Regions from separate parts of the Oceanobacillus sp. FSL K6-3682 genome, predicted to be linked through region 1. Evidence: predicted binding sites of a transcription regulator. Region 1 holds the regulator's gene; the other holds the start of a gene.
What was found. Region 1 encodes Rex, which represses fermentation and respiration genes when NADH is low (regulators of the CRP and FNR family bind a similar motif). Its sites were predicted from a motif close to TTGTGAAATATTTCACAA; they were not measured.

Region 1 (5,475 bases):
ACAGCTGCAATTTGAGAAATAGCTTCTTTGCTTTCAATTGGCTGAGAAATATTTTTTAATTCTTCTACAGCTAACGCTACTGCTTTTTCAATACCGCGGCGGATTCCAACTGGATTAGCACCAGAAGTTACGTTTTTCAGTCCTTCACGGATCATTGCTTGAGCAAGTACTGTTGCAGTTGTTGTACCATCACCAGCAACATCATTTGTTTTAGATGCTACTTCAGATACAAGCTGTGCACCCATGTTTTCAAATGCATCTTCTAATTCAATTTCTTTTGCGATTGTTACACCGTCATTTGTAATTAGCGGTGAACCGAATTTTTTATCCAAAACCACGTTGCGGCCTTTTGGTCCTAATGTTACTTTTACTGCGTCTGCTAATGTATCAACACCACGCAGCATTGCACGGCGAGCGTCTTCACTAAATTTAATATCTTTAGCCATTAAAAATTCCTCCTTCAAATTGATTCAGGGTTTCATTAAAGTACATGTTCAAAAAGTTCGATGAAAATGACCGAGAAGTTCAAGGCAGCGCAGCTTTGAGTAGCACAGCGTATGCTTTTAATACGTGAGCACCGGAAAAGCAAGCTAACGAAGAAATTCGATGTGTCATTTTTATTGGACTTTTTGAATTTCCTTTTAAAGATTCATCGTATATTTGTTTAGCCTACAATAGCTAAAATATCATTTTCACGAAGAATTAAGTATTCAGTACCTTCATATTTTACTTCAGTACCAGCAAATTTAGAGAAAATAATGCGGTCTCCTTCAGAAACTTCTAAAGCAACTTTTTCTCCATTTTCCACACGTCCAGATCCTACTGCAACTACTTCACCTTCTTGCGGTTTTTCCTTTGCAGAGTCTGGAAGTACGATTCCGCTTGCAGTTGTTTCTTCTTGTTCAACAAGTTTGATAACAACACGATCTCCTAATGGTTTAATCATGTAGAATTGCCTCCTTAATTCCAAATCATTTTATTTTTATTAGCACTCTTGTCGAGCGAGTGCTAACTCCAATTAATATAATAATTAATTCTTGTAAAAAATGCAAGCATCATGATGTTGAATTTTTAGAAAAACTTATATTCATTTTTGAGAATACGTTGTTTTCTTTATACTTCATACTTTAAAACTTTTACTATGATAAAATACTTTTTTAGGCAGTGATTACTCATCTCATCGTAAAACATTGGGAGTAATTTTGTAATACAAATATGCAAAATTGATTTTTTTCATCGTTTGATGCATGATTTCATGTACTTCTGATTATAATTTTCAGTGACAGTTGTGTTAGAATATACGTTATGATGAACTTGCACGTCTTTAGATCAGTGGTATCATTTCCCGTCCAGCAAAATCACTTATGATGTTTTCTGCTTTACGGGACAAGATGGGCAGTTCCTTTTCCCAATGCTTTTTTACAGCTGTTTTTAATTTTAGATTAAAGGAGCGTTTTTATGACTCGAAGATATATATATGTCATGCTTACATATATCATTATGCAAATTTCTGTTTATCTTGCAGTACCATTACTGGTATTGGTATTCCATGCAGACCCGGTGCTTGCTAATATTTATTGGGCTGTTTTTAGTTTTGCTGCCGGCCTTGTGATTGTTCTATGGCTGTTAAGACCAGATATGCAGGTTCGGGCTCATCCCGACGCTGCTGGCGCTGGTGCTATCATTGTCTGGTCTGTTCTAGGAATTATTATGGCGCTTCTTGCTCAAGGACTGGCTGCTACGATTGAATTAGAGGTATTTGGAATAGATCCTGGTTCAGAGAATACACAGGTTCTTATGGATCTTGCTCGTATTGCACCTATATTCATTATTCTTCCAGCAATTTTTGCGCCTATATTGGAAGAAATTATTTTCCGGAAAATCATTTTTGGATCTTTGTATAAAAAAATGAATTTTTTCTTTGCAGCCTTTATTTCATCTCTTATCTTTGCCGTGATTCATTTAGACTTTCTGCATATACTAGTGTATACAGCAATGGGATTTGTTTTTGCATTCCTTTATGTACAGACAAAGCGTATTATTGTACCAATCATCGTGCATGCAGGAATGAATACTCTTGTAGTAGTGGCTCAACTTACATTAGATCCGGAAAAAATTCAACAACAGCTTGAACAAACAATTTTATTCTTTGGAGGGTAACATGCATCGACCTTATTTAGTTAAAGCAATTGTTTATGTTTTATTCGGTGCTTTATTTGTTTATTTAGGTATCCTAAGCAAAGGGGCAACCGTCTGGGATACTATTACACTTATATTGGCCGCATTTGCAGCATTAAATTTTTATGCCGGATTTCGGATGCTGCGATTTTATTTTAAAATAAAGAATAAAAAATAAAAAACTAGCTCTTAAACAGTCTCTTTCATTTCAGAAGACCTTTAAGGGGCTAGTTTTTTTATGGATAAACAACGTCCAGACTATCCTATTCCTTTTCTAAGGAATAATGCTTGAGAAAATATACAAGCGATTGTAATTCTACTGTTAAATCGATATGATGCACACGAATATGATTTGGAACAGTAATACGTGCCGGCGTGAAGTTCAGGATTCCTTTAATACCTAGATCAACAAGTCTCTTTGCAGTTGCATCTGCTTCTTCAGCCGGGATAGTTAAAATGGCGACCTCAATTCCCTTTATTTTCTCTTCTAATTCATCCACATGATAAACCGGAACTCCGCCAACTTCTGTCCCTACTTTTGATTTATCTGCATCAAATGCCATTGTGATCCGAATATTATTATTTTTTAAAAAGTTATAATGTAAAAATGCAGTACCCAGATTTCCGACACCGATTAAAGCAACGTTGGTTATCTCATGCTGGTCCAGTGTACTTTTAAAAAAACCTAATAAATACTCAACATTATATCCATATCCCTTTTTCCCAAGAGCCCCAAAGTAGGAAAAATCCCTGCGGATTGTTGCAGAATCTACTTTAACAGCATCACTTAACTCTTTAGAAGATACGCGCATCTTCCCCTGCTGATATAAATTATTGAGAAATCGATAGTATAAAGGCAAACGCTTTGCTGTTGCCTGTGGAATTTTATTTTGTTCCATTGAAACGGCCTCTCTTCGGTTACTAAGTATAGAAAACATATATTTTACCATAATCAAATATTTGTAAATATAAGTTTTCTTTGTAGTGCGTGTTCAAAAAGTTCGATAAATAGGATCAAGAAGTTCAAGGCGACTAGCTTTTTCCGAACGGACTTTCACAGGATGTGATGACTTCTGTGTTGTCCGCAAATGTTTTCGGTGGGACGAGTAATCGCAGTCCCAGTCCCAACGGAAAAAGCTAGTCAACGCACTTCTCACGTGTTGCGATGGCTTCTGCATTACCCACACGACGTGGGCGTTCTTAGTAGAAGATCCTCTTATCGCTGCGTCATCTTTATTGGACTTTTTGAACATCCTCTTATATTTCAAAAAATAAATAATGCGCTAGCGCATTCTATACTATTAATATTAACAGAAATAGAGCCGAGTTGGCGAACTTTATTATAATTTTATTGTAGCTTCCATTTGGATACGTTACACTTATAGATGGAACCCTATTCCCTTTTACAGGATTGTTCAAAAAGAAAGGATAGTAACTGCATGTATCCTTTCATTATTTTATTTACTTTTTGAACAGCTTTTTTGTGAGTTAGAAAGGATGGCAATGATGATTTTAATGCAATTAAATGGAATCTCTAAATCCTTTGGAGCAGAAGAGATTCTTTCTAATATAAAAATTGAGATTAAAAATAATGAGCGTATTGCAATAGTCGGCCGAAACGGAGCCGGAAAATCGACCCTGCTAAAAATCATGGCGGGCGAAACCTCTTATGATGAAGGAGAGATTTTCAAACCAAAAGATTTAACATTCGGTTACCTCTCGCAGCATATGACTTTAGAGTCTGGAAAAACAATTTGGAAGGAAATGCTGGATGTATTTACTCCGCTTTTGGCAATGGAGAAAAAATTACGTGAACTGGAATCACAGATGGCAGATCCTTCTGCAATCGATCAATCAGCATACCAACAGCTGCTTGAAAGATATGACAAGCTTCAAAATGATTATCAATTGAGCAGCGGATATGTTTATCAAGCAGAAATCAAGTCCGTATTAAATGGACTATCCTTTGGAGATTATGATTATGACACATTGATTACGGATTTAAGCGGTGGACAGAAAACAAGACTAGCACTTGGGAAGCTTCTCCTGCAAAAGCCGCAGCTTCTTATTCTGGATGAACCGACAAACCATTTGGATATTGACACACTCACATGGTTAGAAGGCTATTTAGTAAATTATCCGGGTGCCATCGTTATTGTATCGCATGACCGTTATTTCTTAGATAAAACCGTATCTATTGTTTATGAAATTTCCAGACACCATTCCAAAAAGTTCCATGGGACCTATAGTAATTATTTGACTCAGAAAGCCCTGGATTATGAACAGGAGAAGAAAGAATTCGAGAAGCAGCAGACAGAGATCAAGCGCATGGAGGATTTTATCCAGCGTAATCTGGCACGCGCTTCAACAACCAAGCGTGCACAAAGCAGACGAAAAAAACTTGAAAAGATAGAGCGCCTCGACCGCCCTTCAGGTGATGAATCCTCTGCATCTATTTCCTTCCAGATTAACCGTTTAAGTGGAAATGATGTACTAAAAATAAAGGATTTAGCTTTTCAATATCCAGATACAGACCAGCCGATTTTTCAAAAAATTTCACTTCATGCCAACCGCGGCGACCGAATTGCATTGGTCGGTCCAAATGGTGTCGGCAAAACAACGTTATTAAAAAATATTGTAGGTAAGCATCAGCCTAATCATGGCGAGATACAATTAGGTACAAACGTTCAAGTAGGCTACTATGATCAGGAACAGGCAAATTTAAATTCTAATAAAACGGTTCTTCAGGAGCTTTGGGATGATTATCCCTTAATTAATGAAAAGGATATTCGTACTATCCTGGGAAATTTTCTGTTCTCTGGTGAGGATGTATTAAAGCCTGTATCAGCCCTGAGCGGCGGTGAAAAATCAAGACTGGCTCTGGCAAAATTAAAAATGCAAAAGGCAAATTTACTGATACTTGATGAGCCGACAAACCATTTAGATATTGATAGTAAAGAAGTATTGGAAAGTGCTTTAATTGATTTTCCTGGAACAATTGTATTTGTTTCTCATGACCGCTATTTTATTAACCGAATCGCTGATCAAGTTGCAGAAATGCAGGCTGGCAATGTAAAAATATATCTTGGCGACTATGATTATTATTTAGAAAAAAAGGCAGAAGAAGAAGAACGGCGTTTGTTAAAATTACAAGAACAGCAGACGGATCAGGAAGAGCCTGCTTCCACTGCAAAAAAGCTCAGCTTTCAGGAAGATAAACAACGCCAACGCGAGGAACGAAAACGAAAACGACGAATTGAAGAACTCGAAACATTGATTGAAGAAAAGGAAGCAGAA
Region 2 (5,475 bases), 1.5 Mb from region 1:
TTCTTTTAATCTTAGAAAAGCTTCTCTGACAGGGGTCCGGCTAACCTCCAGCTCTTCAGAAATTTCTTTCTCAGAAATAGCCGCACCAGGAGGCAACTCCAAATCCATAATAGATTCTCTCAATGAATCATAAACAAAATCTCTCGTTGAATGTTTAAATTTAGTTCGATTTAACATCTTCTTATCTCCTTTCTGAAATTTATTCTACCACACTACCATACAAGTATGCTAGTATAAATTTAAACGTTTTCAAGGGAAAGGAGAAATTTCTATGATTCCAAAAAAGGAGCTCCAAGATATAACAAAGAAAATATTTTTAAAGTATGGTGTAACAGAAGAGGCTGCCGAAGCAATTGCTGATGTTCTGGTGCACGCAAATTTAAGAGGTGTCGATTCTCACGGTGTTCTAAGGGTAGAACATTATATTAAACGAATTCAATCGGGAGGTATTAATCCTGCTGCTCAACCACGAGTAACCGAGACCTCCGCCTCAACTAGTGTTTTAGATGGGGATAATGGATTTGGACATTACATCTCTAAATCAGCAATGGATATAGCAATTAAACAAGCGGAAGAAGCAGGAGCCGGAGCTGTAGCGGTCAAAAATAGCAGTCACTGTGGCGCACTTTCTTACTTCGTTGAACAAGCTGCTCAAAATAATTTAATTGGTATAGCGATGACTCACACAGATAAAATTGTAGTTCCTTTCGGCGGATCAGAACCCTTCTTCGGTACTAATCCAATCGCTTTTGGCTTTCCAGCAAATAAGGAAGAACCTGTCATATTAGATTTCGCTACAAGCACCGTTGCCTTAGGTAAAATTTTAAATGCAAAAGAAAAAAAAGAAAGTATTCCCCACGGTTGGGGAGTGGACGAAAATGGTGAAGCTACACACGATCCGAATAAAGTAGTTGCATTATCACCTTTTGGCGGTCCAAAAGGATATGGATTAGCAATGGTAGTTGAAATATTCTCTGCTATGCTGACTGGAGCAGCTTTTGGCCCGCATGTCTCTAAAATGTATGGTGAATATGATAAAAATCGAGAACTAGGACACTTTTTTATGGCAATCGATCCAGCAAAATTTGTTTCCATTGATACATTTACATCTCGACTTGATCAAATGATTCAGGAATTAAGAGAAACTACCCCTGGTCCAAATATAGACAAAGTTTATATTCCTGGTGAGCTGGAGATGCTCAATGCCAAAAAAAGAGGGAAAGAAGGGATTCCATTGCCTGATTCAGTCCTTGCATTTTTGAAACAGGAAATTGTAAAATAAGGTTCAAGGTTATAAACAAATAGTAGCTTAATCATCTGATAGAGGGAATTAACATAACCTTTCCCTCTATCTTCATTTAAATGATTCAATTTTTAATAGTTTTAATTAGCTTGATAACCCTTTCTTTGATACTTCTTTTGTATCAAAAAATTAAAACCAATTCCCAACCCTAAAAATAAGAAAGAGCCCCCAATCTAATTTCAATCAATTCAGCTGCTATTCCGATCGCCAAAGTAAATAAAACAATGAAAGCTGCTTCCACCAATCCAAAAACAGTAAAGAAACGCCCCATAATCTCCACTGGTATATTATTTTGATAAAAGGTCAGAAAGCCTGTGTTGGCAAAAGAAAGTGCAAATGTCAGCAGAAAGAATCCTGTTGCAGCTGCCATAAAATTTGTGGAGAAGACAAAAATTAAATAACCAATGGGCGTAAATATAACCCCGAATCCCATCAGTATATTAATTTTTAAAAGCTTAGCAAACAACGCATTAATCAAGGAACCAGCTACAATTCCTGCTCCTGCAATACTGACTTAAAATCCATAGGCGCTTTCATCCAGAAGCAGAACCTCTACTGCAAAAGCAGCCTCCATCGAATCAAGCCCTGTCATAAAAACAGTCACTCCACCAAACAAATATAAATCAAGATAATATATTTATGGTCAGCTCCATACTTTAGAATCTTCTTCCAATCCTGAATAACAGACTGCATATTAATCCTGCCATTTATTTGAGATTGCTCATGCAGATTAGGCAGAAAAAGAATAATTATGGCAGAAATACACAATGCTCCTGCATTCGTAAATATAGCAAGCGCAGGACTCCCAACCATAAATAATGCTCCAGCAATAGATGGCCCCAATATAAAAACGCAGGAATTAATAAAATTACGTAAGGCATTAAATCGCTGTAGATTTCCTTTTGGGACTAACTTAGTCATATAGACAACAGACGTCGGCTCGAACATGGCACTTGCAACATTTATTCCAAACACAATAATATAGATTACCAGTAATGAATCCAAAAAAGGAAGAACAAAAATAAGTCCTGTCCGGAATAAGTCCAGTCCAATCATCAGATGCTTTTGATTCAAATGATCAATAAATGAACCTGCCCAAAAGTTAGTGAACATTGCAGCTAATGGCATTAGAATATACAGTATAGAAACCGCAAGCGGGGATCCTGTCATTTCTAAAATAATTAAATTTAATGCAATCAGGTATATCCAGGCTCCTTAGATACGCCTATCCCCGTTAAAAGTAATGAGGTGTTTTTCCACCCTCCCCAATTTTCTTCCATAAAAAAGCCCGCGTCCTAAAAGTTATTTAAACTTTGAGGACGGGACTTCTTATATCACAGAAGATCGTGGTGCCACCTCATTATGTTTCTGCATCTCTGCAAAAACCTCTATAAGCAACAGAATCAATCATTGCTTCTCCCGATAACGGGAGAACCGGCACATCAACATCTGACAATCCTATGTGCAGCTTCGAGGCTTGGTTCAATATAATTTCGCACGCTCCTTCTCAGCTTCTGGAGTTCTCTGTAATGCTTTTCTTATATTTGCTCTTCTCTTCATCGCTTTTTTTTATAATTTTTATCAGCTTTGATTTTGTTTAGAAATACTATACACATTTCCAGTTAAAATTCAATAGGAAATCCTATTTACTTTTCTACTTCCTTCAAGTATTCTGAGCCTAAGAGAAAACTTATTAAAATACTATTGACTTATATTGTGAAATGATTCACAATATAAGAGTGGAGTATTAATTATAAAACCAAGGGGTGGGCAGAATGATGGAAACAAAATATCAAAAAGTAGATAGAGTTGTTTTAATCGGATCAGGGGCAGTTGGAATCAGTTACGCATTTGCTTTAATGAACCAAGGGGTAACGGAAGAGATAGCAATTATTGACTTAAATGCAGATAAAGCACTTGGAGATGTATGGGATTTAAACCATGGCAAGACTTTTGCGCCTTCTCTTACAAATATCTGGCAAGGGGACTACGAAGACTGTAAAGATGCGGATATCGTCTGTCTCTGTGCAGGAGCAAACCAGAAACCAGGTGAAACACGCTTAGATCTCGTTGAAAAAAACATGAAAATCTTTAAAAAAATTGTGGATGACGTCATGGCTTCAGGCTTTGATGGAATTTTCTTAATTGCAACGAATCCTGTGGATGTTCTAACACAGGCAGTAATTGAGTTTAGCGGTCTTCCTGCACATCGTGTTATTGGAAGCGGCACAACATTAGATACAGCACGGCTCCGTTATAAACTGGGAGAGTATTTTAAAATTTCACCTAAAGCTGTCCATGCATACATCATTGGTGAACATGGAGATACAGAGCTGCCGTTATGGAGCAGAGCAACGATTGGTCCTGTGCCGCTTCATACTTATCTTGAAACGCATGAAAACCACAAAGCTGAGGATCTTGATCAAATTTTTGTGGAAGTGCGTGACGCAGCTTATCATATCATTGAGAAAAAAGGAGCTACTTTTTATGGCATTGCCATGAGCCTCGTACGGATTACAGAAGCTATTTTAAAGAACGAGCATACTGTGTTAACTACAAGCAGCTATTTACAAGGGCAATATGGTGTGAAGGATGTATGTATTGGTGTCCCAACTATCATCAGCCGTAAAGGAGTTCAAGAAATCATTGAAGTACCAATGAACGAGGATGAACAGAAGAAATTCATGCATAGTGTACAGACTTTAAAGGACATTTATGAGCCTGCAATCAAGCGTCTATAAATTTTAGATAAATATTAAAAAGTAATAGGAAGCAGATCATTCTGCTTCCTATTACTTTTTTCACCTACTCTTTATCTTCCAGCACTGCCACAACGTCTTTTAACGTTTCCGGCTGTCCGACATTTCCCGGGAAAATAATATAAGCAGCATTTGGAAATTTGCTCTCCGGTCCAGTCTTCCAAACAGGAATACCTGGTTTCACCTGTCCTGCTACTTCTGCACGTTTTACAGACAAGCCTTCTGTTCCGATACTGCTGGAAGTAATCCCTCCCTTAGCAACGACATAACTTGGCTGTACTGCCAAATCCTTCACAATACTCGTTACCGCATCTGAAATTTTTACAGATTGCTTTAATTCTTCCTCTTTCTTATTTTCTCCAAGATCCAGACGTTCTCTGCGCGTATAATAAACAACGGATTGACCATTTTTAATCGCTTCTTCACAAGCTAAACGAACCCGTTCTGTTTCTTTTTTAAACTTCTCTTCATCCTGAACAAGATGTACATCAAATTCAATTCCCTGCACCAGCCCGCTATCCAGCAGATGCTGTAATTGTTCTGTTGTTTTTTTCACATGAGAGCCGACTGCAATCAATCCACCATTTTCCCTGCTTTTAGAAATAAGCATTTCTTCTCTGGTTAATAAAGGTTTATCACTGATATCTCCAAGTACTTTCGTTAAAGAAGCGGCGCTGCGGCAAATAAAATACTTCCCGGCACGAATAGCTTTGATTAATGCCGTAGCAAAAACCTCTACATCCTCATAGCCGACTGCGTTCACTACGATTTTTTGAAAATCCTTAGCCAGCAGCAGCTGTTCTTTAATTTTATCTACTTTTTGATCACGTAAATCCTCTAAAGAGATATAAATGGTATTTTCTTTTGTATATCGGCCATTCGTTTTTTCCTCCACCCATTTACCAAGATCAGAAGCAGTAAATCCAAATGTTCTATCCTTCGCAAATTCTGTATCCCCGGCAGGAACCAGGATATCACCATCCTGAACATAATGGATATTATTTATGGTGAATCTTCCGCCCTCTTTAAAAAACGGGATAATAACCTCTCCATCAAAGGAAGCCGCTCCCTTTTCTTCGATAGTTTCTTTCAGAATCTCTGTTTCCAGCGGGTAATGCCCGCGCATCGTAGAATCTGAACGGCTAATTAAGATATATGGAATGTTTTTTTCCTCAGATACTGCCTGCACACGTTCAGCAATGTCTATATGACAGCGAATCGTTTCCTGTTCGGTAAATCCGCGTGAATTTGTTAAAATAAAAAACATGCTTTCTTTTTCTGCAAAACCTGCTTCAATCGAGGCTTTATCCCAATTTGTATATACTGATACACCATGCACCGTCTGAATTCCTGTGGGATCATCATCAAGGACAACAATTTTATACGGAGAATCTGCTAATTCTGCTTGCAGAG

Region 2: MHH51_RS21765 (L-lactate dehydrogenase) is a predicted target of Rex. The motif match lies at 3,018-3,035, and genes of this name have one in related genera.

What each region holds. Positions count from the first base shown of each region.
Region 1 covers NZ_CP150263.1:1,137,570-1,143,044, reverse strand. Annotated here, with positions in the region: gene groL (chaperonin GroEL) at 1-446, opposite strand, end outside; gene groES (co-chaperone GroES) at 665-946, opposite strand; gene MHH51_RS05905 (type II CAAX endopeptidase family protein) at 1,459-2,160, shown strand; gene MHH51_RS05900 (YdiK family protein) at 2,162-2,356, shown strand; gene MHH51_RS05895 (redox-sensing transcriptional repressor Rex) at 2,442-3,116, opposite strand; gene MHH51_RS05890 (ABC-F family ATP-binding cassette domain-containing protein) at 3,685-5,475, shown strand, end outside.
Region 2 covers NZ_CP150263.1:4,489,936-4,495,410, forward strand. Annotated here, with positions in the region: gene MHH51_RS21745 (GntR family transcriptional regulator) at 1-177, opposite strand, end outside; gene allD (ureidoglycolate dehydrogenase) at 272-1,282, shown strand; gene MHH51_RS21755 (hypothetical protein) at 1,452-1,781, opposite strand; gene MHH51_RS21760 (MFS transporter) at 1,904-2,473, opposite strand; T-box leader at 2,616-2,872, opposite strand; gene MHH51_RS21765 (L-lactate dehydrogenase) at 3,079-4,044, shown strand; gene MHH51_RS21770 (four-carbon acid sugar kinase family protein) at 4,109-5,475, opposite strand, start outside.